DNA from 2 places in the Streptomyces sp. TLI_053 genome. Region 1 is predicted to be linked to the other one. Evidence: riboswitches for the same ligand, from Rfam matches in the RefSeq annotation. Region 1 holds a riboswitch; the other holds the start of a gene.

Evidence for each region. Region 1 has a riboswitch for cobalamin ahead of BLU95_RS37690 (peptidase). Riboswitches for the same ligand answer to the same signal wherever they lie in the genome.
Region 2: linked by a shared signal. The riboswitch ahead of metE (5-methyltetrahydropteroyltriglutamate--homocysteine S-methyltransferase) and the one ahead of BLU95_RS37690 (peptidase) in region 1 are both predicted to bind cobalamin.

The regions. Positions count from the first base shown of each region.
Region 1 covers NZ_LT629775.1:9,097,320-9,111,865, reverse strand. The annotation lists gene BLU95_RS37730 (hypothetical protein) at 425-685, opposite strand; gene BLU95_RS37725 (STAS domain-containing protein) at 965-1,348, opposite strand; gene BLU95_RS37715 (RNA polymerase sigma factor SigF) at 1,864-2,892, opposite strand; gene BLU95_RS45360 (hypothetical protein) at 3,225-3,347, opposite strand; partial or broken gene BLU95_RS37710 (glycosyltransferase) at 3,470-4,686, opposite strand; gene BLU95_RS37705 (NAD(P)-dependent oxidoreductase) at 4,943-6,001, shown strand; gene BLU95_RS37700 (hypothetical protein) at 6,332-6,898, shown strand; gene BLU95_RS45355 (hypothetical protein) at 6,945-7,415, opposite strand; gene BLU95_RS37690 (peptidase) at 7,474-8,607, opposite strand; cobalamin riboswitch at 8,713-8,832, opposite strand; gene BLU95_RS45350 (M4 family metallopeptidase) at 9,154-11,973, opposite strand; gene efeO (iron uptake system protein EfeO) at 12,407-13,546, shown strand; gene efeU (iron uptake transporter permease EfeU) at 13,606-14,490, shown strand.
Region 2 covers NZ_LT629775.1:775,627-790,172, reverse strand. The annotation lists gene BLU95_RS02840 (short-chain fatty acyl-CoA regulator family protein) at 134-1,585, opposite strand; gene folP (dihydropteroate synthase) at 1,785-2,678, opposite strand; gene metF (methylenetetrahydrofolate reductase [NAD(P)H]) at 2,825-3,742, shown strand; gene metE (5-methyltetrahydropteroyltriglutamate--homocysteine S-methyltransferase) at 3,872-6,187, opposite strand; cobalamin riboswitch at 6,348-6,585, opposite strand; gene BLU95_RS02820 (hypothetical protein) at 6,689-7,027, opposite strand; gene BLU95_RS02815 (prenyltransferase/squalene oxidase repeat-containing protein) at 7,185-8,612, opposite strand; gene BLU95_RS02810 (prenyltransferase/squalene oxidase repeat-containing protein) at 9,141-12,200, shown strand; gene BLU95_RS45785 (hypothetical protein) at 12,197-13,471, shown strand; gene BLU95_RS02800 (CbiQ family ECF transporter T component) at 13,476-14,546, shown strand, end outside.

The DNA of each region.
Region 1 (14,546 bases):
CTTGCCGCCTCATCCCCGCCGACCTCCCTCTCCGCCTACGCGGTCCGGTCCCCCGCCCTGCGGCTTCCCCGAAAGGCGCCCGGCGAACGTCGGACCGCCGTTTCGCCGTGGCATCGCCACGACCTGCACACAAGCACGCACGGCACGACGGTCGCGGCGCTGGAGCGCAGTCGCAGGAGCTCGGCGGTGTCCGCGTGGACCTCGGGCCGCACGCGCGCCGAGCAGGTCCTGGGCACCGTGGCCACCGGTCTCGACGGCCACGCACGGGACACCGACCCGGCCCGGCGGCCGTGGCGTCCCCGCGGGTGTCGCCGACGAACACGGCGTGTCCGGGGGGCGCTGTCGGCACGGTCCGGAGCGGCCCGGACGAGGTCGGGCGCGGGCTCGGTGGCGGCCACGTCGTCGGCGGTGGTGACCGCGGCGATCACCTCGTCGGCACCCGGTACGGCTCGCAGCGCGGTGAGTTCGCGATCGCCGGCCAGGACTGGCCAGGACCACCCCAGCCCCGGCCGGCGCGGGCACGCAGCAGGTCCGCCGCCGCCGGCAGCGGACGCACCACCGGCCAGTACCGGGCGTGGAGGGCGTCGTGGACTGCGGTGACCGTCTCGTCGTCGGCACGGTCGCGGTCCTCACCGAGCAGATGGTCGAGCCGGCGGTCGGCGCCCGTGCCGGCGACGTGGTGCACCCGCGCGGGTGCACCGGCGAAGGGCTTCCCACCGGGCGAGGGTGCGCAGGTAAGTGGTGTCGAGCAGCGTTCCGTCGACGTCGAAGAGTGCCGCCGGGGTGGTGGCCATCCGCCCCCCTCAGCCGGTGGTCCGGTGCGGTTCCACCAGTAGGGCGCGGGCAGGCCGGGAACGGCACGTCCGGGTCGGGCACGACACGTGCAGGTCGGGCACCGGCGGGGCAGGTCCGACCGGTGCCCCCGAGCGGGACGTTCGACCGTCGCGGCGCGGTCAGGGCACGGTCACGGCGGCAGGCTCTCGCGGAGGGTGAACGCGTCGATGGCGCCGGTGAGTTCGAGGACGCGGCGGACGATCGGCCGAAGCCGGGCCAGCTCGATCCGGGTCTTCCGCTCCCGTGCCCCGACCGCGGCGTCGAGGAGCGCGGACAGGCCGGTGGAGTCGCAGAACGCGAGGTCGCCGCAGTCGACCAGGAGCACGGTGCCGGGGGTGGCCGGAGCGCGGTCGAGTGCCTCGCGCAGCACCGCCACCGTGTCGAGGTCGAGCTCTCCGTGCAGCGAGAGCACGGTGCCGAGGGCCGACAGCCGGGTGCGGACGGTGAGTCCGACCGACTGGTCCGGGGCGGCCGTGACGGCCCCGGGGGGCGGACGGGGCGGGCGGCGGGTCATGACGGATGCTCCTGTTCGTTCGCGGCGGCCGGTCGGGCGCGTTCGCAGCCGGGCCCGGCCCGTGCGGCGGGTCCGTGGATCGGTGCGGGGTCCAGGCGCTTCGGTACCGGGCGGCGCGCACCGTCGGCGGCCGTGGTCATCGAACCGCCGGTCGCGGCGAGCGCCGGGGAACGCCGGAGCGGACGCTGCGGACGCGGCGCACGGCGCGGCCGACGGCACACGTGGCGGGCGCCGACGGACAGTCTGCCGACAGGTGCCCGCCGGACGCGGTCGGAGCCGCTCCGGAACGCGTGGTCGGGGACCTTCGCCGACACCACGCCCTCCTCTCTCGACCGACGGCCCCCCGCAGCGCGGGTATCCGCTGCGGGGGGCCGGAAACACGAGGAGGCACCGGAATTCCCGGTCGGAGGGTCTGCACCGTTCCGTCCGTCGGATACCGGGTCGGCGCCCTCCCGGACTCCCGGAGTGCGGCCGCCCCGCCCGGAGTGCGGCCGCCCGGAACCAGCCTCGTGGAGTCAGCCTCGACCTTGCTCCGAAGAGGACTCGGGACCGTCCGGGTCGTCGCTCCAACCCGCCGCGTCCCGGTCGTCCAGCTGTTCGCGCAGGTGGGCGAGGGTGGCGGAGAGCAGCCTGGACACGTGCATCTGGGAGACCCCGATCCGCGCGGCGATCTCGGACTGGGTCCGGTCCTCCCAGAACCGCATTTCGAGCACCGTCTGCTCGCGCCGCGGCAGCTGCCGGAGGAGCGGCCGGACGGCGGTGCGGAAGTCGGCGAGCTCGATCCCCGGATCGCACGAGCCGAGCCGGTCCAGCAGCGCGCTGCCCGACTCGTCGGTGTCCTGCTCACGCGGGGCGTCGAGGGAGTTGGGCCGGTAGACCCGGCCCGCGATCAGACCCTCGACCACCTCGTCGACGTCGAGGTCGAGCGCCTCCGCGATCTCCTCCGGGTGCGGCAGCCGGCCGAGCTCCTGCTCCAGCCGGTCCGAGCCACGGGCCACGGCGAGGTAGCACTCCTGCATCCGGCGCGGCACCCGGACCGGCCAGGAGGTGTCCCGGAAGAAGCGCTTGATCTCGCCGGCAATGGTGGGGATGGCGTAGGTGACGAACTCGACGCCGCGCCCCGGGTCGTAACCGTCGACGGCCTTGATCAGGCCGACGGTGCCGACCTGGAGGATGTCGTCCATGTCCTCGGGGCGGTGACGGAAGCGGCCGGCGATGAACCGCACCAGCGGCATGTTCAGCTCGATGATGGTGCCGCGCACGTAGCTGTACGCGTGGGTCTCGCGGGCCAGGCCGGCGAGGCGGTCGAAGAGCGCGTCGCTCAGCTCGCGGGCCTCGGTCTTGCCCATGGCCCGCAGCTGCGCCTCGCTCGGGCGCGGGGGCAGGTCGGGCGGCGGGTCGGCCGGGTGCCAGGGCGACGGGATGTCGGTCGGCGGGACAGCGGTGGCGTCCTGGGGGACGCCGTCGGCGGCGGCGGGCAGGGCATCGGGGGTAACGGGCGGCGGGTCGGTCCGACGGCCGACGTCCGACATCGTTGTGGACACGGCGGTTCTCCTGGGCAGCGGGAACGCCTCGGACCGCGAGAGGGTAGGGCGTGATCGCCCGCGCACTGCGGCCCCTCTTCCCGAAGACCTCTGCCCGGCTTCTTCAAGCGACGGTCCAGGTGGCGCCCTGTGCGGGCGCGGGAACGGCGTGCGGTGCTGTGCGACCGCTCCGGTGGTTCTGGTACCCGACATGGAGCGGTTCATTCTGATTTGTCGGCTTGAATGTTCTCCGGTCCTCGATGTTTCCCGGCCCCGTTCCACCGGGGTCCGTTGCAGGCTCGGGTCCGCACACCGTGCGTCACCGGGCGTCGGGCGTCACCGGACGCCGCGCGTCACCGGACGTCGGGCGTACCCGCTCGTCCCGCCCCGGCCGGGCGGCGGTCCGCCCGCAGGTCGCCCTCGATCTCCGCCAGGATGCGGCGTTCCCGGCTCGACAGGCCCGGTCCGTCCATCACGGCCGCCTCCGCACCACGGTGCTTGCCCCCCGGACACCGGGCGGGTGCCCGGGCCGCGGCACGGCAATCCGGCCGGCGACCCCGAGTACCCGGGTCCCGCGCCGCACCGGCCCGGGAGCGGGTCAGGACCCGTCGAGCAGCAGGCGCGCGGCCACCTCCGCGCCGTCGGTGCGGACGGCGGCGGCCACGGCGGCGGCCCGCCCCCGGGTCCGCGGCGCCAGGACGGTCCGCAGCGCGGCGGCGACCGACTCCGCGGTCGGAACGGCCGTGTCGTGCACCGCCCCGATGCCCAGTTCGGCGACCCGGGCGGCCCAGTACGGCTGGTCGACAATCTGCGGCACCACCAGCTGCGGCGCACCCGCCAGGGCGGCCGCCGTGGTGGTGCCCGCGCCGCCGTGATGCACGACGGCCGCGACTCGGGCGAACAGCGCCCGGTGGTTCACCTCGCCGGTCACGAAACGGTCGTCCGGAGCGCCGTCGCCGCCCGCCGACAGTTCCGCCCAGCCCCGGCCGACGACCACCCGGCGGCCGGCGGCGACGGCCTGCTCGACGGCCAGCCGGGCGACGTCCTCCGCCCCGCGCATCGGCATGCTGCCGAAGCCCACGTACACCGGCGGCTCGCCCGCGTCCAGGAAGGCGGTCAGACCGGCGGGCAGCGGGCGCGGGTCCGGCAGCAGCCAGGCGCCGGTCTGCACCACGTCGAGGTCGGCCGGCAGCCACGGGCCCAGGGTCGGGTCGGTGGCCAGCCAGGGCCGCCCGGTCAGGACGTGGTCACGGACGTTCTCCACCACCGGCAGGCCGACCGCCGTCCGGTGCGCGTTGACCGCCCCGCCGAACAGCGCGTTCATGCTCTCGACGTCCAGCTCCCACAGCTCCGTGCTGTCCGCCCCGCGGGCGGCGCGGGCCGGCCCGGGTACTGGAACGGCGGGTGGTGCGGCGACGGCAGGACGGTGGGCTGCAGGCCCGCGTAGACGAACCGGGCGCCCGCCGTCTCCGCCGCCGCCCGGGCACCGGCCGCGCTCGGGAACAGCCCGGTCGCGACGACCGCGCCGCCCGCCGCCGCCTGCCCGAGCACCGCCTCGTAGGACGCCGCCGTCAACCGGGCCACCCGGGTGGGGAAGTCCACCGGTGCCGCCGGGGCCGCACCGGTCACCAGCGCCCGCACCGGGTCGCCCACCGGCACCACGGGGACGCCGAGCGCGGCCGACCGGGCCGCGAACTCCTCGTCCGAGGGCGCGCAGAGCCTTGCGTCCGCGCCCAGTTCGCGCAGTCGCACCGCGAGCCCCAGCATCGGCTCGACGTCCCCCCGCGACCCGTACGTCGACAGCACCACACGCATCCCGCGCCCCTCCCGCCACACCTGTTCCGGTTTCGACGGTGATTCTCCGACGTCCCCCGGGGCTTGCGGCAAGCCCCCGGGTGCGCGGTAGCTTGGCAGCGGCAGTGATCATCGATCAGCTCCCGCGCCCCTCGTCGCAACCGCACCGTGCCGTGCCGCACCGTGCCGCACCGTGCCGCACCGCGTCACGTCGCCCCGCGTCGCCGTGCGTCGCCGTGCGTCCGTGGGGATCCGGCCGGGGCGGAACGGGGGCCCGGTGGGACGGAACCGGATCCTGTTGCTGGACGCGGCGCCCGGGGACCTGCTCCGCGTGGAGCTGGAGCGGCTGCTCGGCCACGGCCTGGAGGTCACCCTGAACCTGCGGCGGGTCGCGGACCCGGCCCGCGCCCGCTCCGACTGGGACGGACGGGTGGCGTTCACCGACTTCGACCCCTTCGACGAGGCCGCCCTGATCGCCGCGACCCTGCGCGACGGCGGACACCGGGCCGTCAAGTCCCGGGCCGGGGTGCCGATGCGCGCCGGGTTCCTCGCCGCCACGGCCACCGGCACGACCGAGGCGCTGAGGGTGATCGGCCGGGCCGGAGCGGGCACCGACCACGTCGACCTCGGCGCGGCCGCCCGCCTCGGGGTCACCGTGACCCACACGCCCGGGTCCAACGCCGACGCGGTCGCCGAGTTCGCCCTGGCCCAGCTGCTCGCCCTGACCCGGGACCTCGTGCAGCACAACGCGGCTTCGCACCGGGGCGACTGGCGCAGTCCGGCGGCACCGTCGCGGGCCCTGTCCGAACTGACCCTCGGCATCCTCGGCCTCGGCCGGACCGGCCGCGCACTGGCCGGCCGGGCCCGCGCCCTGGGCCTGACCGTCCTCGGCCTCGGCCGCGGCCCGGCGGCCGAGGAGGACGGCGTCCGGCGGGCGGGCTCCCTCACCGAACTGCTGACGACCAGCGACGTGCTGTCCGTCCACCTGCCGCTCACGGCACGCACCCGGGGGCTGATCGGCCGCCGCGAACTGGCGTCGGTGCGGCCGGGCGCGGTCCTGCTGAACACCGCCCGGGGCGGGATCGTCGACGAAGCGGCCTTGGCCGACGCCCTTCGCGATCCCGGGCACCCGCTCGCGGCGGCGGCCGTCGACACCTTCGAGCACGAGCACGCCGCTTTCGTCTCACCGCTCTTCGGGCTCCCGAACGCCCTGCTGACGCCGCACGTCGCGGGGATGACCCGTGGTGCGATGGCCGAGGCCGCCGTCCGCTGCGCCGACCACGTGGCGGCGCTGCTGGCCGGTCGGCCGGAGGGCGTGCCGGTGGCGACGGGCTGACGAGCTGACCGGCTGACGGGCCGTCGGTTCCTGCCCTGCCGTTCGGCAGGGGTGGAGCCGCCGGGTGGGCTCGGTAGATGTGCCGATCGGTACATGTGCGGGTGGGGGTGCCGCGACCAGGATTGGGGGCATCGAGAGGGCGGCCGACGGGGCCGCCGGGGAGGGAGACCCACCATGTTCCGCATTCGTACCCGCAACCGTGCCGCCGTCCGGACCACACGAACCGTTCGGGCTGCTCGGACCGCACGGGTTTCCGCTGCCGCCGGGCTGGCCCTCGCCGCTCTCTCGGGCGTCGCGCCGGCCTCCGCCGACACCCTGTCCACGGACGGCGTGTCCACGGTTTCCCTGTCCGGCGAGTCCGGGCCCGCCGGCCGGGGCGACCGGCCCGTGCGGACGGCGGGCGTCAGCGGCAGCGCCCGGATCTCGTACGCCTTCTCCCCGGACGACGAGATCCGGTTCACCGTCGACGCCCGCGCGAAGCCCTACTCCCGCCCCCTCCCGGGGACGAACTCGCCGAACGGGCTGCCCACCGATGCCGTGGGCACGGTCCGCTACTCCCACCGCGTGGCCGCCACCGGCGAGGTCCACAGCGCCGAGGCCGAGGTGGACTGCCTGAGCACCGGCGGCCCGGTCGCCACCCTGACCGCCGTCATCGGCTCGGACACCGAGAACCGCAAGGAGCGGATCGGTCTCAGCGTCTACCAGGGCAGCGGCCGCGACGGCGCCCGCCTCGGCTTCTCCTGGGGCGTGGCCAATCTCGACCTGGACGCCGACCAGAAGCCCTACCAACCGGTGGTCGGCACCTGCATGGCCCCGGCGCCGTTCGCCCCGGTGCTGCAGGGCGGTTTCACCGTCCACCACGTGGAGTTGGAGGCCCCGAGGACGCCCGGCCGGTAGGGCGCGGTCCTGGCCGGACCGCGCCCTGGAGAGAGCAAGGCCGGGGTCAGGGCGCGGTGATGCCCGGCTGGGCACCGGCGCCGAAGGACCAGCCCTCGACCTCGCCCGGGGCCGGGTTGTAGGAGCCGGCGCCGAGGCTGCTGTAGGACCACGGGCCGCCGTGCGGGGCGTGCCAGTACGACCAGTAAGCGGTGCCGGTGGGGTTGGTGCAGGTCGTCGGCAGGGCGTTGATCTTGCAGACGAAACCCGGGAAGCGCGGGTGGAAGGAGTAGGAGAAGCCGGCGCCGGTGATCGCGGCGAGGCCGCTCGCCGGGTCGCCCGGGGCGCAGCCGGTCTCGATGCCACCACCGAGGGCGGTGAAGTCGACGACGACGGTGACGCCGGAGGTGCCGGAACAGGCGGCGGCCTGCGCCTGCGGGGCGGTCGCGGTGGAGACGCCGAGCAGGCCGGCGGTGAGGGCCGCAGCGGTGGCGAAGGCGCCGAGGGTACGGCGCGCCGGGTGGACGGAGGTGGTCATGGGCGTGCTCCTGGGGTGTGGCGGGCGGCAGTGCGGGTCACGGCCGGGCGGGCGACCCTCAGGGGCGCACGGCCGGGGCCGGGCAGGCCAGGGTCGGGGCGGACGGGCGGGCGCCGTGGGCACTGAGGCCGGCCAGGCCCTGGCCGGAGAGGCCGAGGACGGCCTGAGCGGTGGCCCGGGCGGCGTTGGCGGGGTTGAAGCCGCTGGCGTCGTAGGCGACGGCGCCGCGCACGGAGGGGTCGGCCGAGCAGCCCTGCTGGAGCTTCACCAGGCTGCTCCAGCCCTTGAGACCGCTGATGAACCGTCCGCCGGGGAGCAGGGCGGAGGTGGCCAGGCCGGTGCTGTTGGCGTTGGAGGTGGTGGCACCGGCCGCGGCGAAACCGCCGTCGGTGTTCTGGTGGGCCGTCAGCCAGTCCAGGCCCGCCTTGGCCTTGGCGCTGCGGCCGGTGGCGGCGAGCGCCTGGGCCGCGAGCGCGGTGGCGTCGGCGTCGGCGGTGCAGGTGGCCTGCCCGAAGGAGACCGGGAAGCCGCCGTCGGCGCACTGGGCGGCGGCCAGGAAGTCGACGGCCGGGGCCGGTACCCCACCGGGGGTGCGCTGGAGGGCGATCAGGGCGAGGGACTGGCCGAAGGCGTTGCTGTAGTCGCCCCACTGGGAGCGGTCGGAGAAGCGGCCGCTCGGCGTCAGCAGGGAGCGCAGCCGGGCGGGCAGGTCGACGCCGCCGAAGGCCGACGGGTCGGCGCCGCGCACCTCGGCGGCCAGCAGGAGCTTGGCGGTGGCACCGGCGTAGGCCTCGGTGGTGCCGTCGCCGAGGTAGCCGCTCAGGATGTCGGGGCGGGCGAGCCAGGCGGTGGCGCGGGCGGCGGCCTGGTCGGCGCTGCCCGCGGCGGCGAAGGCGAGCACGGCGTCGATGGTGAGGCCCTGATCGGGGTAGGCGGTGCCGTCAAAGACCGACTCGAAGTGGTCGCCGTTGACCAGCTGGCGCGCGAGCCAGCCGGCCGCGGCGGCGTCAGGGCGGTAGGTGGTGGCGTTGTCGCCGGAGGCCGGGGCCGCAACGGTGACGGCCGGCGCGGTGAGGGCCGGGACGGGCGCGGCAGCCTGGGCGGCGGTGGCGGCGGGGAGGGTGGCGGTCAGGGCCAGCGCGGATATCGCGAGCAGGCGGAGCGGGCGGCGGCGGAGCGCGGAGTCGGACATGCGAGGCCTTTCCGGGCCTGGGCGCACGGGCGGCCGCCGGCAACCGCGCGGGACGGACCGCCCGACGGCTCCGGGAGCCCCTGGCCGCAGACCACGACGGGAGGAGGGGACACGCCTCCGCCGACGGGTACTCGGGCTCGCCACCGACTGCCGTCGGCGGCCTACCGTTGCGGGTCAGCGCCGGAATTCGACCGGACTTCCCCCGACGGCGGAGTCAGAACATGACGGCTCATGATGTCGGCTCGGCCGAGAGAGGGTCAAGGCCGGTTCGAGGTCGGATCGCCGTCGCCGGGTCTCGGCTGACAGGACCTCAGCGGCCCGGGCCGCCGGGACCGGCGGGCGGTGGTCCGTCACCTGGACCGCACAGGCGGGTCGTCGGTACCAGCACTTCGGCGACGAGCCTGCTGCGGCGGGAGCGGCGGTCCGGTCACGGCAAGGACCCGCCCGGCTGCCGCAGGGATGCGGCGGCCGGGCGGGAGACCGGGGCGGACGGGGGCCGGGCTTCGGGGTCGAGAGCCCTTGGGTCCCCGGGGCAGCCGCCTTCGGTCAGCAGGTGCCGGCCGCGCGCTCGCGCACGACCAGGTCGGTACGGCCCGCCGTGGCGTCCAGCCAGACCACCCGGGTCCCCCGGTCGGCCACCGGGGAGTACTGGCCGCCCCGGTTGCAGGACATCCGCTCCGGGGTGCCGCCGGTGAGCGGGAGCTGCCAGAGCTTGGGCAGGTCCGTGTTCCTGGTGCCGCCCGTCACCGGGCGAGCGGCTTCGGCGAAGGTGACGGCCCGGTCGGAGGCGGTGAGGCCGGAGATCCGGCGCGGCTCGGTGCCGGTGCCGAGCCTCGGGCCCGCGGGCAGGAGGTCGCTCACTCCGGAGCCGTCCAGCGCGCCGGAGCGGATCGTGCTGCCCTTCGTCCGGTCGAAGGGGGTCTCGACCCACAGCAGCCGGCCACCGGCCAGTCGGGTGCTGCCGACCTCGGTCCCGGCGGCGGCGTTCGCGTCGTCCACCACGTACTGGGCGACGACCTTGCCGGCGGCGAGCGAGTAGACCGTCGGCGCGCTCACCGTCCGCTCACCGACCTGCCAGCTCTCGGTCCAGGCGAGCAGGCCGTCCCGGAAGGCGAGGGCGGAGGCCCGGTGGCCCTCCGGCAGCGCGATCGGCACCGCCGGGGCGCCGGCGCGGGAGAGCACCGGCCCGCCGCGGCCGGTGGCGTAGTCCGTCATCAGGAAGGCGACGTCCCCACCGGAGACCCGGACATCGCCGAAGTACTGGTTCGCGCCGCGCTGGACGCTGCGCGCCGGGCCACCGTCGAGCGGCCGGGCCAGCACCTCCATGCCCCAACCACCGTCGGCCCCCGGCCCCATCGCCACCCACGCGGCCGTCGTACCGTCGGTCGCGGGCCAGCCGTGCGAGCGGCCGTCCTCCGCGCTGAGCCGGGCGGGCTCGGCGGAGCCGGCGACGGCGCCCGTGTACACGGCCATGCTGCCCTTGGCGCCCTCGCCCGCGGTGGCCGCCACCCAGCGGCCGGCCGCGACGTCCGGTGCCACGCTCTCGGTGGAGAGTTCGCGCAGCAGCGGCCGGCTGTCCACGCCGATCCGGCGCTGCCAGCCGTCCTTGATCCCGTGGGCGTCGAAGGCGCTGGCCACGGTGCGGAGTTGGGCGCGGGAGAGACCGAGGGTGCGGCCCGCGGCGAGCACCGCGTTGCGGGCGTCGACGAAGTCGTCCAGCGGGGTGAGGTACTCGGCCAGCGCGCGGTAGACCAGACGGTCGGCGAGGAGCGGGTCGAGGGTGCGCCGGATGTCCCACAACGCGCCGGAGAAGATGGTGGAGTTGAGGTGCACGCCGCCGTTGTCGACCCCGGCGGGGGCTCCGACGTAGTCGGCGACGGTGGTGCGGCGGTCGTCCAGCCGGCGGCCGGCGCAGGCCTCGGGGGTGCCGGTGCGGCAGAGGTCCTCACCGAGCAGCGCGGCCCTGGGGTCGGTCATCGGCATGCCTCGGCCGGTCACCTCGATGGCGTTGCCGAAGTAGTCGGCGACGGCCTCGTCGAGGGCACCGGACTGGCCGAGTCCGACCAGCTCCGCGGTGTGCTTCACGACGCCGTGCGTCATCTCGTGGCCGGCCACGTCGCGCGCGGCGGAGAACGGGAGGTACTTGCCGCTGCCGCCTCCGTAGACCATCTTCCGGCCGTCCCAGTAGGCGTTGTCCAGGGGCTCGCCGAAGCTGGTGACGTTCACGACGGAGGTGATCGGTCCGCCCTTGCCGTCGATCCCGTCGCGGCCCAGTCGGTCGCGGTAGAAGTCGTACACGGCGGCGGCGTTGAGGTGGGCGTCGGTGGCGCCGCTGGTACCGGTGACGGCCGGGAAGTCGGTGGTCGGCGAGGCGGCGGGGTGGGCGTCGGCGGGCAGGGTGCTGAAGTCCAGCTCGTCGCGACCGGCCGCGTCGTAGGTGGTGACGGTGGCGGGGCGGGTGAGGTCGACGAGCTGGTAGGTGCCGTCCGGGAGTCGGCCGATGTTCACCCGGGCGGGGCGGCCGAGGGCGTCGGGCGCGGTGCCGGTGGCGGGTTCGAGGGCCGGTGCGGCGGCGGCCGCGTCGGGAGAGGTCGCGGCGGCGGATGCCGCGACGCCCGATGCGACGCCCGATGCCGCGGCGCCCGGGACGTCGAGCGGGTACGGGGCGCGTACCTGGTAGGAGAGCGCGACCTCCCCGGTCGAGGCGTCCACGAACACCTCCTGCGCCTTCGCCGCCCACACCGCCGGGTCGCTCCCGCGCACGGTGAAGTGGCGGGCGAGCCGGCCGGCACCGCCGGGCAGCACCACCGGGCCACGGTCCTCGGCCGTCGCGCCGGCGCGGGCCACCGGGTCCTGGACCGCGCCGATCGCGAGCCGTCGCAGCACCTCGTCCGGAACGCTCTGCACGGTCGGGGCGGTGAGTCCGGTGAAGTACTTGCCGCCGGCCGACTCGACCCGCTGTCCATTGCCTTCGCCGACCAGGTGAACCAGGTACCGGGCCCCGAAGACGGGTATGCCGCCGTGCCGCTGCTCGAACCTGACGGTGCGCCGGCCGTCGGCGGCACGCTCCACGCCGGCTTCGACGAGCTGTCCGGGGTCGATCCGGTAGCGGTCCTGATGGGCGGCCAGGTGGGCGCGGGCCGCCTCGGCCGGGTTGTCGCCGGGGGCCGCCTCGGCGAGGCCGGTGACCAGTTGCGGCGCCCCGGTGTCCGACCCGGCGACCAGCCCGGGCACCGGGTCGGCGTCGGCGGACGGTCCCCCGGCCGGTCCGGCGAAGGCGGGTGGCACGGCCACTGCGAGGCCGAGCACGACGGCGATCGCGACACCGAGCAGCTTGGGTCCGGGTGTACGGGAACGGTGATGCACTGCGGTCCTCCCACGGGAAGCGGCCGGCCTGACGGCGTGCCAGGCCATGCGCGGACGGCGGACGCCCGCCCCCACGGCTCGTCCGTTCTCCGGAGCCGGCGGTCCGTCCTGCGGATCAACATAGGCCATCTCTCTGCATATGTCGATCGACTGCATATGCAGACCGACCAATGCGTCCGACCCCGACCGGAGAGCACACCCGGCACCCACCGCCACCGACCGGCCCCATCGCCCCGCCCCACCACCCAGCCACACCACCCAGCCACACCCGAGCAGTTGCCCTTATCGCCACCCCCGCACCGCGCGAATGTCTACAGAAAAGTAGACGAATTAGGGCGACCTTAGTAAGGTGCACCTAAGCTCCCCGGCCGCCGTCCGCACAGCGGTCACGACGCCGCCGAGCACACCCCCGACCCTGACCGCTGGAGCCCGCATGTCCGCCCGTCGTTCCACCGCCGCCACGCTGCTCACCCTCGCCGTGGCGACCGCCGCCCTGGCCGGCTGCTCGCAGAAGAAGGACGACAAGGCCGCTGCCGACGCCGTCAAGGTCAACGCCACCGACACCGCCTGCGAGGTCTCGAGGACCACGTTCCCGGCCGGCCACGTCAGCATCGACATCGCCAACAAGGGATCCAAGGTCACCGAGGTCTACGTCTACGCCGCCGGTGACAAGATCGTCACCGAGCGCGAGAACATCGGCCCCGGCACCAAGGCCACCATCACCGCCGAGATCAAGGCCGGCTCCTACGAGGTCGCCTGCAAGCCCGGCATGGTCGGCGACGGCATCCGCCAGAAGATCACCGTCACCGGCGACGCCTCCGCCGCCCCCACCGACCCCCGCCTGACCGCCGCCGTGGACGCCTACCGCACGTACGCCCAGGAACAGGCCGACGCCACCGTCCCGGCCGTCGAGGCGTTCGCCGCCGCGATCAAGGCCGGCGAGCTGGACAAGGCCAAGTCCCTCTTCGCGCCCTCGCGCATCGGCTGGGAGCGCACCGAGCCGGTCGCCGAGAGCTTCGGCGACGTCGACCCCAAGACCGACACCCGCGAGGACGGCCTGGAGCCCGGCCAGGAGTGGACCGGCTGGCACAAGCTGGAGAAGTCCCTCTGGGAGGACGGGAAGATCGGCGACGACGAGAAGAAGCTCGCCGACCAGCTCGTGGCCGACCTCAAGGACTGGCAGAAGAAGATCCCCGAGGCCGAGATCACCGCCACCAGCATGGCCAACGGCGCCAAGGAACTGCTCGACGAGGTCGCCACCGGCAAGGTCACCGGCGAGGAGGACCGCTACAGCCACACCGACCTCGCCGACTTCGCCGCCAACGTCGAGGGCGCCAAGAAGGCCTACGAACTGCTCAAGCCCGTCGCCGCCGAGAAGGACGCCGACCTCGCCAAGACCCTGGACTCCGAGTTCGCCGCCATCCAGACCCTGCTCGCCAAGTACAAGCAGGCCGACGGCAGCTACACCTCCTACGACAAGGTCACCGACACCGAGCGCAAGACCTTCTCCGACGCCGTCAACTCCCTCGGCGAACCCCTCTCCAAGCTCGCCGCCGCCGTGGTCGTCAAGTAACCACCGGGTCTTCGGACAACAACCGCAGAGCGTCCCACCACAACCTCGATGGAGCCGGCGTGTTCGCCAACTATCTGATCGGCCTGCGCGAAGGACTCGAAGCCAGCCTGGTCGTCTGCATCCTCATCGCCTACCTGGTCAAGACCGGCCGCCGGGAGAAGCTCCCGCCGGTGTGGACCGGCGTCGGCGCCGCCGTGCTGCTCTCGATGGCCTTCGGCGCGGTGCTGCAGTTCGGCTCCTCGCAACTGTCCTTCGAGGCCCAGGAGGCCCTCGGCGGCTCACTGTCGATCATCTCCGTCGGCCTGGTCACCTGGATGGTCTTCTGGATGCGCCGCACCGCGCGCCACCTCAGGAGCGAACTCCAGGGCAAACTCGACGCCGCCCTCGCGATGGGCACCGGCGCACTCGTCGCCACCGCCTTCCTCGCCGTCGGCCGCGAGGGCCTGGAGACCGCCCTGTTCATCTGGACCGCCGTCCAGGCCACCGAGGACGGCTACAACCCGATCATCGGCGCCGCCCTCGGCCTGCTCACCGCCGCCTTCCTCGGCTGGCTGTTCTACCGCGGCGCCCTGAAGATCAACCTCGCCAAGTTCTTCACCTGGACCGGCGCCATGCTCGTCGTCGTCGCCGCCGGCGTCCTCGCCTACGGCGTCCACGACCTCCAGGAGGCCGGCTGGCTGCCCGGCCTCCACACCACCGCCTTCGACATCTCCACCACCGTCCCCAAGGACAGCTGGTACGGCACCCTCCTCAAGGGCGTCTTCAACTTCCAGCCCGACCCCACGGTCCTCCAGATCGTCGTCTGGCTCGCCTACCTCGCACCCACCCTCGCCTACTTCTTCGGTGTCCTCGGCGGCCCCGCCAAGCCCAGCACCCCCAAGCCCACCGGCAGCACCGGCAGCACCGGCACGACCGGCAGCACCGAGGCCCGCCCCACCACCTGACACCACCGCCTGACACCACCGGCCCGCGCCACCCGGCGCACCCACGCCACCCTCAC
Region 2 (14,546 bases), 8.3 Mb from region 1:
GTCGTCGGAGGTGTGGTCGGCTCCGCCCCTCGCGCGGGAGTGGCGGAGCCGGAGGGAAGTCGTGGTGCTCGGGCGGGGCCGGGCGGGAGCGCGGCGCGGACACCGGGGCCCGGGCCGTCGTCCGGCCGGCGTCTCAGTGACCGGCGTCGGCCGCCTCGCCGAGCACGGGGTAGGGCACCTGGCCGCGCCGGTCCGGATCGACCAGCAGGTGCCCGCCCGCCGGGGGCCGGGCGCGCTGCGCGCAGTCGCGGCGTTCGCAGATCCGGCAGCCCAGCCCGATCGGCGTCGCGGCGCCGGGCGCGTTGACGGCGACGCCCTCGGCGTACACCAGGCGGTGGGCGTGGCGGAGTTCGCAGCCGAGCGCGACGGCGAACTCGCCGCGCGCCGTGCGGCGGCCGTAGCCGCCGTGGGAGACGGTCCGGGCGATCCAGAAGTAGCGTTTCCCGTCCGGCATCTCGGCGACCTGGGTGAGGATCCGGCCAGGGGAGGAGAACGCCTCGTAGACGGTCCAGAGCGGGCAGGTGCCGCCGAGGCGGGAGAAGTGGAAGGCGGTCGCCGACTGGCGTTTGGAGATGTTCCCGGCCCGGTCGGCGCGCAGGAAGGAGAACGGCACACCCCGGCGGCCCGGCCGCTGGAGGGTGCTCAACCGGTGGCAGACGGTCTCGAAGCCGACGCCGAAACGGATCCGCAGCAGCTCGACGTCGTACCGGAGTTCCTCGGCGGCGGCGTGGAAGGCGGTGTAGGGCATGAGCACCGCGCCGGCGAAGTAGTTGGCCAGGCCGATCCGCGCCAGGTCCGCCGCCTCGGGTGACGTGAGGTCGTGCTCGGCCGCCGCCACGAGCGTGTCGATCAGCGGGCGGTGCTCCAGCAGCGCGAGCTGGGTGGCGAGCTGGAAGGCGCGGCGGCCGTCGGTCAGCCACGGCGAGAGGTGGAGCGTGGCGGTCGCCGGGTCGTAGCGTCGCAGATCGGCGACCCGGGGGCGGTCGGCCTCGACCACCCGCACGCCGTGCCGCTCGGCGAGCCGGGCGGTCAGGGCTTCCGCCGTGCGTCCCGCGGTGGCGGTCGCGAGCGATTCGGCGGTCCGCTCGGCCGCCTCGTCGAGGACGGCGATGTGGTTGTGGTGGGCGTAGAAGAAGTCGCGGACCTCGTCGTGGGGTTCGGCCGGACGCAGGCCCGCGCCGGGCCCCGGCTCGCCCAGGTCGCCGACGCGCGCCAGCGCCTCGCGGTAACCGCGGTGCAGCGCGACCAGCGCGCGTGCCACCTCCGGATGGTCCCGGCTGACCTCCGTGATCTCCTCGGCGGGCACGGAGCCTCCGCACACCTGGTCCGCGAGCGCGGTCCGCAGATCGGTGCCCAGGCGCTCCTCCTCGGCCTCGGAGAAGAACTCCGGGTCCACCCCGAACACCTGGGAGATCCGCAGCAGCACCGAGGCGGTCAACGGGCGCTGGCTGTGCTCGATCTGGTTGAGGTAGCTGGTCGAGATGCCCAGCTCATGGGCCAGCTCCACCTGGTTCATGCCGTGCTCGCGGCGGAGCCGGCGCAGCTTGGCGTGGGCGTAGATCTTCCGCCCGGCCGGTCGTGCCATAACGCCTGTCGTTCCTTTCCCTGCCCGTATTTGCGAAGGTACCACTGCCCTGGGTTTGCAGTATTCGCAAGAACCGGCCGCCGCCCTGCGAGCAATCCGCAGGCGAGTGGTCTTCGGCGACCCGCGGGTCGCGGCGGACGAAGGCTCGGCGGACGAAGGCTCGGCGGTCGCCCCGCGGCCGCGGGTTCGAAGCCGCGCCCTACCTCGTGCGGTGCGGCGGCCGCCGACCGGCCGCGGGCCGGTGCGCGTGCAGGGCGGCCTCGACGCGCACGGCGTCCGCGGTGGCCCGGACTTCGTGGACGCGGACCGCCCAGGCTCCTGCGGCGGCGGCCAGCACGGCCGTGGCCGCGGTGGCGGCATCGCGTTCCCGGGCCGGGCGGGGTACGCCGGTCGCCGGGTCGGCGAGCAGTTCGCCGAGGAAGCGTTTGCGCGACGGCCCCACCAGCAGCGGTCGCCCCAGGGCGTGCCAGGCGTCCAGGGCGGCGAGCAGCGCCCAGTCGTCGGCGCGGCTCTTGGCGAAGCCGAGGCCGGGGTCGACGATCACCCGGGCCGGGTCGACTCCGGCCGACACCACGGCGTCCAGTTGGCGTTCCACCTCCGTGGTCACGTCGGCCACGACGTCCTCGTAGTCGGCCAGTCCGTCCATCGCGTGGGACTGTCCCCGCCAGTGCATGAGGACGAAGGGCACACCGGTCCGGGCGACGGTCCTGGCCATCCGGTCGTCGGCCAGGCCTCCGCTGACGTCGTTGACGATCCGGGCACCCGCGTCCACCGCCGCCTCCGCGACCTCGGACCGCATCGTGTCGATGCTCACCAGGACACCCTCGCGGGCGAGGCCCCGCACCACCGGCAGGACCCGGGCGAGCTCCTCCTGGAGCGGCACCCGGCGGGCGCCCGGGCGGGTCGACTCCCCGCCCACGTCCACCATGTCGGCGCCCCGGGCGACGAGCGACAGTCCGTGCTCGACGGCCCAGCCCGGGTCCAGCCAGCTGCCGCCGTCCGAGAACGAGTCGGGCGTGACGTTGAGAATTCCCATCACGGCGCAGCGGTCCCATTCGGGAAGTCCGGGGAGGGTGTGCAACTGTCTTTCCATGCCCCCATTGTGCACTGTGCGGAGACCCCGGGGATCCACTCCGCAAGCATCGGATCCGGACACCGGGGGATGCATTTCCGAGCAATCCCGTATCACTCTACGGACACCGGGGACGAGCCGTCCAGGGGCCCGTATATTCTCTCCGCATGACACTCGGAACCCCCTCCACCCGTAACGACCGGGCGGCATCCGTGCGCGATCTCCTCGCCACCGGGAAGCGTTCCTATTCGTTCGAGTTCATGCCACCGCGCAGCGCCGCGGCGGAGGCCGGACTGTGGAATGCGATCCGCCGCCTGGAGGCGCTCTCCCCGACCTTCGTCTCGGTGACCTACGGTGCCGGCGGGTCGACCCGGGAGCGGACCGTGAAGGTCACCGGCCGCATCGCCCAGGAGACGACCCTCACGCCCACCGCCCACCTGACGGCCGTCGACCACAGCGTCGCCGAACTCAGGAACATCCTCGGACACTACGCCGACCAGGGGGTTCGCAACATCCTGGCGCTGCGGGGCGACCCGCCGGGCGACCCGCTCGGCCCGTGGGCCCGGCACCCCGACGGGGTCGAGTACGCCGCGGACCTGGTGCGGCTGATCAAGGAGTCCGGCGACTTCTGCGTCGGCGTCGCCGCTTTCCCGGAAATGCACCCGAGATCACCGGACTGGGACTCCGAGATCCGCAACTTCCTCGCCAAGTGGCGGGCCGGCGCGGATTACGCGATCACCCAGATGTTCTTCGAGGCGGACAGCTACCTCAGATTCCGCGACCGCCTCCAGAAGGCCGGATGCGATATTCCGGTAATTCCGGAGATCATGCCCGTGACCACCATACGGTCGCTTCTCCGTATTCCGACCCTCAGTACCGCTGCCATTCCGGCAGACTTCTCCGGACGCATGCTCGACCTTCAGGAGGATCCGGCGGCGGTCCGCTCCGCCGGAATCGAGCACGCCACCGCCATGTGCAGCCGACTGATTTCCGAGGGTGCGCCCGGGCTGCATTTCATGACCATGAACTTCTCCACGGTCACGACGGAGATCCACCAGAACCTCGGCCTGTCCGCGGCCGTCTGATCCCTTGCCCGGGTGCGACCCCCGTTCCTCGTGGCGGCAACCCGCCCTCGGACGGTCCGTGAGGTGACAGTGCCGCCGGGGCGGTCGCGACACTCGTGTCGCGACCGCCCCTCGAGTTCACCGCGACGGTCAGCCGGCGAGTTCCTCGCGCAGGCGGCGGGCGGCGCCGACGAGGCTGTCGAGGGAGGCCCGGGTCTCGGTCCAGCCGCGGGTCTTCAGGCCGCAGTCGGGGTTGACCCAGAGCCGCTCGGCCGGGATCGCGGCCAGGCCCGCCCGGAGCAGTTCGGTGGCTTCGTCGGTGCTGGGGACGCGGGGGGAGTGGATGTCCCAGACGCCCGGTCCGACCTCGCGCGGGTAGCCTGCGGCGGCGAGCTCGCCGGCGACCTGCATGTGGGAGCGGGTGGCCTCCAGGGAGATGACGTCGGCGTCGAGTTCGTCGATCGCGGTCATGATCGCGCCGAATTCGGCGTAGCACATGTGGGTGTGGATCTGGGTGTCGGCGCGCACGCCCGAGGTCGCCAGCCGGAAGGACTCGGTGGCCCAGTCGAGGTAGGCGGGGCGGTCCGCGGCACGCAGCGGCAGGGTCTCCCGCAGGGCGGGTTCGTCGACCTGGACGACGGCGGCGCCGGCGGCCTCGAGGTCGGTGACCTCGTCGCGCAGGGCCAGGGCGACCTGGCGGGCGGTGTCGGCGAGCGGCTGGTCGTCGCGGACGAAGGACCAGGCGAGCATGGTGACGGGGCCGGTGAGCATGCCCTTGACGGGGCGGTCGGTGAGGTCCTGGGCGAAACGGAACCAGTCGACGGTCATCGGGTGCGGGCGGGAGATGTCGCCGGCGAGGACCGGCGGGCGCACGTAGCGGGTGCCGTAGGACTGCACCCAGCCGTGCCGGGTGGCGAGGTAGCCGGTGAGCTGTTCGGCGAAGTACTGGACCATGTCGTTGCGCTCGGGCTCGCCGTGCACCAGGACGTCGAGGCCGGCCTTCTCCTGGTAGGCGATCACCTCGCGGACCTCGGCCTCCATCCGCTCCCGGTAGGCGGCGGTGTCGATCCGTCCGGCGGTCAGGTCGGCACGGGCGACGCGCAGTTCGGTGGTCTGCGGGAAGGAGCCGATGGTGGTGGTGGGCAGCAGGGGCAGGCCGAGGCGGGCGCGCTGGGCCACGGCACGCTGCGGGTAGGGCTGGGTGCGGCGGGCGTCGTCGGCGGTGACGGCGGCGGTGCGGGCGCGCACGGCCGGGTCACGGGTGATCGGCGAGCCGGCCCGGGAGGCGAGGTCGGCGCGGTTGGCGGCGAGGTCGGCGGTGATCGCACCGGTGCCCTCGCGCAGTCCTCGGGCGAGCAGGGCGGACTCGGCGGCCTTCTGCTTGGCGAAGGCGAGCCAGCGGGCGATCTGCGGGTCGACGTCGCGTTCCAGGGCGGCGTCGATCGGCACGTGCAGCAGGGAGCAGGACGGTGCGACGTCGACGCGGTCGGCGAGGCCGAGCAGGGTCGCCAGGGTGGCGAGCGACTTCTCCAGGTCGTTGATCCAGATGTTGCGCCCGTCGACGACGCCCGCGACCAGCCGCTTGCCCGGCAGACCGCCGACGGCGGCGAGGTCGTCCAGATTCGCGGCGGCGGGGCCGGTGAAGTCGAGCGCCAGGCCCTCGACGGGTGCCTTGGCGAGCACCGGCAGGGCGTCGCCGAGGCGGTCGAAGTAGCTCGCGACCAGCAGCTTGGGCCGGTCGGTGAGGGCGCCGAGCTCGCGGTAGGCGCGGGCCGCGGTGTTCAGCTCGGCCGGGGTGCGGTCCTGGACGAGCGCGGGCTCGTCCAGCTGGACCCACTGCGCTCCGGCGGCCTTCAGCGCAGCGAGGAGTTCCGCGTAGACCGGCAGCAGCCGGTCGAGCAGGGTGATCGGCTGGAAGTCGGCCGCCACGCCCGGGGCGGGCTTGGCCAGCAGCAGGTAGGTGACCGGGCCGACCAGGACCGGCCGGGCGTCGTGGCCGAGCGCGAGGGCCTCCGCCAGCTCGTTGACGGCCTTGGCGGGGTCGGCGGTGAACACCGTGTCGGGGCCCAGCTCGGGGACCAGGTAGTGGTAGTTGGTGTCGAACCACTTGGTCATTTCCAGCGGCGCGACGTCCTGGGTGCCGCGCGCCATGGCGAAGTAGCCGTCCAGCGGGTCGGCGTCGACGGCGGCCCGGTGGCGGACCGGGATCGCACCGACGGCGACCGTGGTGTCGAGCACGTGGTCGTACAGCGAGAAGTCCCCGGTCGGGACCTCTTCGACGCCGGAGTCGGCGAGCTGCTGCCAGTTCCCGCGGCGCAGGTCGGCGGCCGTGGCCAGCAGCGCCTGGGCGGTGACCGTGCCCTTCCAGTAGCCCTCGATCGCCTTCTTGAGCTCCCGGCCCCGGCCCTGTCGGGGGTAGCCGTACGCGGTGGCGAGGGTCGCCGCGGCTGCGGACTTCGTGGTCAAGGGACTCTCCTTCGCGAGTCTGATTCCTCTGGTTCCCGATGACGGAACGAGGGCGCGAAGGATGACGAACCGGGCAGCCGGCGCCGTCGACGAACGGGCCCGATCTGCCGGGTATGGTCGCCGACCCGCCCACGAGGTCACCGGATAGCCGTGCGCGATCGGTCGCGCGCGGGCAGCGGCAGGTCTTCGGACTCGCGGGCACGTCCGCCCTCCTCGAGGGCGGATTCCTACTGGCCGTCGCTTCCCAGACCCTCCCGGGCCCAGTGCGTATGACGGCGGTCGTTCCCACTCACCGCTGCGGGGCAGTCCCGGACTGGCCAGTCGAATGGCTTCACCGGGTTCCCTCTTACGACGTCCTGCCTGGAGGGCAGGACGAACCAGCTGCACGGGCCAGCGTAGACGCAGATCACCCGGCGGTGCAGCCCGTTCCACCATTCTGCCCACTGGTTGAGACCGGCACTGTCACAAGGGCGGACCGTCCCCGGCCGCGGTGACGGGCGGTCAGGCCGTTCGGTGCGTGCGGCGGGCCGAGAACCGGCGGGCCACCAACACCGTGGCGACCGCCGCGGCCGTGAAGAGCAGCGTGTTGGCCACGACGCCCGCGTCCGTCAGCCAGGCGGGGTCGGAACCGTCGGGCAGTCTCGTTCCGGTGAACAGGCCGCCCACACCGGTCAGCAGGCCCCGGACGACGTAGACCGCCACCAGGGCGACGAGCCCGACGGGCAGCGTCAGGACGACGGCCGCGAGGTAGAACCGTCCGTTCCCGGTCGCCCCGCCCAACGCGGCCGACACCGCGACCAGGGCGACGTAGCACGCCGCCGCCCACCTGGAAGTCCTCATGTGGAACCGTCCCCCTGCTCGAATGTCCGGCGGTGCGTGGCGCCGCACGGTGATGCTCCTCGCTGCCGCGCGTTCCCGCCACCCCGGCGGAACGAGCGGTGGGCCGCAGGCCCCTGCTACCGCGCCCGGGGACCCGCGACCCGCGGCGTGTCCTGGATCAGCTGCCGTAGCGCAGCGAGACGGTGTCGCCGACGTGGACGGTCGTGGCGCGGGTGGCGGCGGCGGCCGTCCCGCCGTCCAGGACGACCTTCCAGGTGGACGGACCGCTGTTGGCGGTGCCGTTGATCGCGGTGATGGTGCCCGCGCCGGTGGACGGCGTGACGGAGGTGACGCAGCCGCTCGGCGTGGCGGTGGCGGCGGCGTCGAGGACGTCGCCGAGGGTGACGGTGCCGCCGGTCGGGGTGAGGGTGACGGCGCAGACCTTCGGCGTGGCGGTGCCGTTGTCGACGACGAGGGCGAGGCGGGCGGCGGTGCCGGCGGTGAAGGCGGAGGTGGCCGCCCACGCCGGTTCCCCGGCCGCGACCGGTGCGGGCGGGGTGGCGGTGAAGCCGGCGCCGGCGACGGCGCGAAGCCCGTCGACGGAGGCGTAGGCGGAGGGGACGGTGTCGGTGGACACGTACTTGAAGCCGCCGCCGGGCTTGAACTGCTGGGCGATCAGGAAGTCGACCGGGGTCTTGCCGGTGCCGCTGGTGAAGTCGGTGCCCTGGGGGTTGATGCCGCAGGCGTTGAGGCCGGAGACGGCCCAGCCGTTGGAGTCGGTGTTGGCGCCCCACATGGCGTTGAACGCGCCGGAGGACAGCAGCTTGCCCTTGAGGAAGTTCTTGGCGGCCACGACCGCGGCGTCGGTGTTGGGAACGCCGCCGACGCACAGGGAGGCCATGGCCGCGCCGGTCATGTCGATGTCGCTGCCCTTGCCGAGTTCGGTGGGATCGCCCGCGGCCTTGCTGTAGTTCCAGCCGCCGTCGGTGTGCTGGTTGGCGCGCACGGCCGTGACGGAGGCGTCCAGCAGGGCCTGCGGCACGCGCTTCGTCCCGCTCTGGGTCTTGGCGCCGCCGAGGGCGAGCAGCCCGAAGACCGTGCCGTTGAAGTTGGCGGACGGGCCGTAGTAGCCGGGTTCGGCGGTCTGCCAGTACGCGACCAGGTCGGCGATCAGGTTGCGGCCGGGGCCGACGCGGGCGGGGTCGATGCCGGCGGCGTAGGCGTTGAGGGTGCCGCGCTGGTAGTCGGTCGCGACGGGGGAGGCCCCGGGCCAGCCGGCGGCGGCGAGCTGGTTGCGGTAGACGAGGCGGGCGTTCTTGGTGGGGTCGCCGCCGGGGGTCACGTCGGCGGCGGCCGTGCCCGCGGCGGCGAGGGCGCTGAAGGCCCACTCGTTGGAGAGCCCGCCGCCGGTCACGTAGCTGCCGTCGGCGGCCTGGAGGGACTTCAGGTAGGTCACACCGGTGCTCTTGGAGGTGGCTATCTGGGCCGGGGTCGCGGTCGCGTGGGCCGGAACGGCCGACAGGACCAGGGCACCGGCCGCCACCGCGACGGTTACCGCGGAGGCGGCACGGGACGGGACGGAGCGCGGGAGGGCGGGAACGGGCACGGGGACTCCTCGGAGTGGCGGGCGCCGATCCGGCCCCGGCCCGGGCGCCGGTGCGGCGCGGGGCGGTGGGGCGGCGGCCGCCCGGATCGCGTGGGCTGGCTGTCGCTGATGCTGCGCGGCCGGGCGGGCATCCGGGCTCGGAGCGACGCCGCGCGCCGCTCCACACCGCTGCGCGTCAGCCCCGGATTCGCACCGGGTTCCCCCGCTCGGCCACCGGGGACGCTACCGCACCGCCGGAGGGACCACGAGGTGGGGAAAGCGACATGACGCACCGTTGACGCTCCTCCTACCCCCATGGTCTGATGAACCGATTTTTTCTCCTCGGCAGTCAGGGGAAGCCGGTCCGATTCCGGCGCTGACCCGCAACCGTAGATCCGTCCCCAGCGGCGGATGAGCCGGAATGCCTGCGCCGAGGTCCTGTTCAGGAGTGCTTGCGTCGTCGTGGACTACGACGCGGTCCGGGCGGTTCCTCGTGCGAGGGGCCGTCGGCTGCGTCGTGCGACCCGATGACCGATCGGGGAGTCGCCAGTGAGGCCCAGCAGCAGTCGTACGAGCCACGGATTCCGGGGGCTCGCGTCCCTCGTCGCGGCCAGTGCCGTCGCGGTCGCCGCGGGCGGCACCGTGCTGATCGGACATCCCGGCCGGGCCGCCGCCGACCCGATCGAGGAGTGCACGGCCACCACCGGCGCGATCGTCGCCGTCGACTTCGGCCACTGGGGCGGCGGCGTGGTCCGTGGCTGCGACGCCCACCCCACGACCGGCATGAACCTGCTGCACAACGCGGGCTTCGGCACCACCGGCACCGAGCACGACGGCCCCGGCTTCATCTGCCGGATCGGCAACGGGACCTTCGACAGCGGGACCCAGTACCCGACCGTGGCCGAGGAACCCTGCACCACCACCCCGCAGGCGACGGCGTACTGGTCCTACTGGATCGCGGAGGCCGGCCAGGACACCTGGACCTACAGCCGCTACGGAGCCCTGACCCAGAAGCCCAAGCCGGGCGAGGTCGAGGCCTGGGTCTTCGGCGGCACCGACATCGGCGGCACCAGCGGGGCGCCCACCTTCACCCCGGACTCCGTCCGCGCCAAGAACACCGGGCCCTCGCCGTCGGCCACCGCGTCCCCCTCCCCGAGCCCGACCGTCCCCTCCACCAAGCCCGGCGACCCCGCCGCGGCGGCCGCCTGGCTGGCCGCCCAGCTGGTCAACGGCGAGTACATGGGCAACTGGGCCTTCGAGGGCGCGGACTTCCCCCGGACCGCCCAGACCGCGATCGCCCTCGCCGCCGCCGGGACCCAGGACCCCGCCCTGCGCAAGGTCGTCGCCTACCTCGCCGCGCACACCGACGAGTTCCTCTTCCCGGACGGACCCGCCGGGAAGCCCGACTCCAGGGCCGCCGCTCTGCTGGCCCTGGTCGCCGAGAGCACCGAGGGCGACCCCCGGGCCTTCGGCGGCCGCGACCTGATCGCCGCGCTGACCGAGCACGTGTGCGCCGCCCAGGGCGAGAACGGCAAGTGCACGGCCGCCGGGGACTTCTACGGCGCGGCCTCGCCCTGGACCCAGGCCTGGGGCGTCATCGCCCTGCGGCGCGCGGGTGTGACGCCTACCGCGTCGGTGCTCGCGCGGTTCGCGGTGCTCCAGTGCGCCGACGGCGGGATCGCCGGCTCGATGATCGTCGCCGGGGACAACTGCGAAGCCGACCCGGTGGCCACCGGCCTCGCCGTCCTCGCCCTGCGCGGAACGGGCGGGGGCGAGGCCGTCGCGAAGAAGGCCGCCGACCGGCTCGTGGCGGGCCAGCAGGCCGACGGTTCCTACGCCCCGTACGCCGGGGCCCCCGGTGACACCGTGAGCACCGCCGCCGCAGCCCAGGCCCTGCTCGCCATCGGGCAGGGCGCCGGGCAGAGCGCCGCGAAGGCATGGCTCGGCGGCCGGCAGGGCAAGGACGGCGGCTTCCTCCCCGACGAGTCGACGACCGACGCCGACCCGGCCGCCACCGAACAGGCCGTGCTGGCGCTGACCGGCACCGACCCCAGTACCGTCCGCCACAACCCGAACGGCGCCACCACCACCCCGACCGCGCCCGCGGGCCGGACCCCCGACCTGGCCAGGGGCAGCGCCTACCTGACCGCCCCGGCGAACCTGATCGGCGGCCACTACTACGAGGCGTTCCCGGACTTCGCGGACTTCGGCCTCACCATCGACGGCGCCTTCGCCCTCGCCGCCACCGGAGCGGACGACGCGGCCCTGCGCCGGATCGTCGACTTCCTCGACCAGCAGGGCAAGGACACCGGCGAGCGCACCGTCAACGACTGGACCGGCATCGGCACCGAGTACGCCGGCGGCGGCTCCATCGGCAAGGAGGCCCTCCTGGCCGAGGTCGTCGGCCGCGACCCGCGGGCCTTCGGCGGCCACGACCTGATCGCGGCCCTGGCCGCGGCGGTCTGCGCCAAGGCCGACGACGCCACCGGCTGCGCCGGACCCGGCAACTACACCTGGGCCACCTCGGTGTTCTCCCAGGCGCTCGGCATCATGGCCCAGTACCGGGCCGGCGACGCGGCCAACGCCGCCGCCGCCGTCACCTACCTGAAGAGCCTCCAGCACGCCGACGGCTCCTGGCCGAGCCTCATCCCTGCCACCGGCGACTCCGACGTGGACAGCACCGCGATGGCCGTGATGGCCCTCGCACTCGTCCCCGGTGACGAGGCCGCCCGAGCCGTCGACAGGGGCGTCTCCTGGCTGGCCGGCCGGCAGCTGCCGGACGGCGGCTTCCCCGGCGCGTCCGGCAACTCGACCAACTCGGCGGCCCTCGCGATCCAGGGCATGACCCTCCGCCAGTCCGCCTACGCTCCCCGGATCGCGAAGGCGCTCGACTCCCTCGCCGGACAGCAGAACGCCGACGGCGGCTTCAACGTGGCCTCCGAGGGGCAGCAGGGTTCGGACGTCCGGGCCTCCACCCAGGCGGTGGGCGGCGCGACCGGGATCTCCTTCGGCACCCTGCGCCGCGAGCTCGGCGGCACGCCGACGCCCACCCCGACCGCGACGGCCACGGGGACGCCGACCGGTTCGCCGACGCCCACCGCGACGGGTACCCCGACGGCCACGGCCACGCCGACCTCGACCGGTTCGCCGACGCCCACCGCGACGGGTACCCCGACGGCCACGGCCACGCCGACCTCGACCGGTACGCCGACGCCCACCGCCACGGTCACCCGGACCCCCAGCCCCACGGCCACCGTCACGGCGACATCGACATCGACGGCGACATCGACGGCGACCGGTACCGCCTCCTCCTCCCCGTCGCCCACCGGTTCCCCCGTGCCCCCCGGCACGTCGGTCACCCCGCCCGCCGGCGGAAGCGTCGTTCAGCCCGTCGACGGACCGCTCGCCGGTGCTGTCGACGGTCCGCGGAACGGCGGCGCGGTCCCGGCCGGACCGGTGCAGGCCCGCACGGGCACGGGGAGCCTGGCCACCACCGGAGGCGAGGCGCTCGGACTGGCGAGTGTCGCGGCACTGCTGACCGCCGCCGGAGCCGGTGCGGTCCTCGTCGCCCGCCGCCGCGCGGGCTCGACCCCGGGGCGTCACCGGTGATCCGGCGGATCGGCCGACTGGTCGGAGCCGCCGCGGCGACGCTCGCCCTCGCGGCCGGAGGAATCGGCGCGGCCACGACGCCGGCGGTCGCGGCCCCGCTGCCGATCGAGCAGTGCACCACCACCTCCGGTGTGGTGCTGGCGGTGGACTTCAGCAAGTGGGGCGGTCCGCTGCTGCGTTCCTGCGGCACCACCCCCACCACCGGGTACACGCTGCTGAACCAGGGCGGCTGGAAGACCACCGGCACCGGGCACGACGGTCCGGCGTTCATCTGCCGCATCGGCTACAGCGGCTTCCAGGGCGGCAAGCAGTTCCCCACCCCGGACCAGGAGAAGTGCGTCCTGACCCCGCCGGCCACCGCGTACTGGTCGTACTGGCACGCGGATCCGGGCCAGAACGACTGGTCGTACAGCCAGTTGGGCGCGATGAGCTACCAGCCCAAGCCCGGCAGCGTCGACCTGTGGATCTTCGGCGGGACCAACATCGAGGGCACCGAGGGCCGGCCGACCGTCGCGCCCGACACCCTGCGCGCGCACAACACCTCGACCGGCGGTGGGACGGGCACGCCCCCGGACCCGACCCCGCCGCCGACCGACCCCGGGACGGGTGGCAACGGCGGCTCCACGAGCGGTGGCACGGCCGGCGGCGCCGCCTCCTCGGGCGGTTCCGCCTCGTCGGGCGGAGCCGCCGCCACCGGCGGGAGCGGTTCCGCCGGAGGAACCGCCTCCTCCGGCGGTAGCACCGGATCGGGAGGATCCTCCGCCGGCGCCGGCGCGAGCGGCGGCGGAAGCGCCGCGGGCACCGGCACGAGTGGGGGAGGTGCGAGCTCGGGCGGTACGAGCGGCGGCGCCACGACTCCGAAGAAGCCGTCCACCGGGGCGACGACCCCGAACGGGACCTCCGGCGGCGCCGGACGCCCCCGGCCGGTGACGCCGGAGGCCGGGGCCCCGGCCCCGGTGCCGACGGAGCCGGCACCGGAGAGCACGGTGCCCCCGCCACCGGACGGCGCGAGCACGGAACCGCCCGCCCCGGCCCCGGCGGAGACGCCCGAGACCGTCGAGAGCGCTCCCGCGGTGGCGCCGACCGACACTCCGACGGCCCCGGCGCCCGCCGCCGCGGCCGGCCCGGTGGTGATGAACGCGGCCCCGGCCGCCGACGCGCCGCACGACTCCGGGTCGATCGTCCCCGCCGTGGTGGGCGTCGTCCTCCTGGTGCTGCTGGGCCTGACCACGCTGGCTGTCGGCCGCCGCCGCCGGCGACAGGCCGAGTGACCGGGTGAGCACGCTCGACAAGCCCGCCGCCGCCCTCCCGCGACCCGCCTCCGCGCGGGCCGGGGGAGGCCGGCGGATCCCGCGCGACCTGCACCCCCTGGCCTGGTGGATCTGGGCGCTGGCGCTGGCGACGGCGGCGAGCCGCACCACCAATCCGCTGCTGCTCCTGCTCGTCCTCGCGGTACTCGGTTTCGTGGTCACCGCCCGCCGGACCGAGGCGCCGTGGGCGCGGGGGTTCAAGTACTACCTGTGGCTCGCCCTGACCGTGGTGGCGATCCGGGTGGTCTTCCGCTGCGTCTTCGCGACCGGCATCACCCCGCACGACCACCTGCTGTTCTCGCTCCCGCACATCCCCACCCCCGCCTGGTACGCGGGCATCGAGATCGGCGGCCCGGTCTCGCTGGAGGCCACCCTCTCGGCGGCCTTCGACGGACTGCGGCTGGCGTGTCTGATCTGCTGCATCGGTGCCGCCAACACCCTCGCCAACCCCAAGCGCGCCCTGCGCGTCCTGCCGGGCGCCCTCTACGAGCTCGGTGTCGCCGTGACGGTGTCGCTCAGTGTCGCTCCGCAGCTGGTGCAGAGCGTGCAACGGGTCGCCCGCGCACGGAGGTTGCGGGCGGGCCGGACCAAGGGGGTGCGCGCGCTGCGCAGCATCGTCGTGCCGGTGCTGGAGGACGCCCTGGAGCGTTCGCTGCACCTGGCCGCCGCGATGGACTCGCGCGGCTACGGACGGGCGGGGACGGCCACCCGCCGCTCCCGCCGGACCACGGGCGCCCTGATGCTGCTCGGCATGTGCGGCCTCTGTGCCGGGGTGTACGGCCTGCTGGACGGCACCGCCCCCGCCGTGCTGGGACTTCCCGCGCTGCTGGCGGGGGCCGGGCTCTGTGTGGCGGGCCTGCTGCTCGGTGGCCGCCGGGTGCGGCGCACCACCTACCGGCCGGACCGCTGGCGCGTCGCCGAGTTCGCCGTGGCCGGCTGCGGTGTGGCCGCCGCCGCCCTGCTCTTCGGGACCGTCGGCTACGACGCCACCGACCTCAACCCGTCCCTGTACCCGCTGAGTTGGCCGACCATGCCA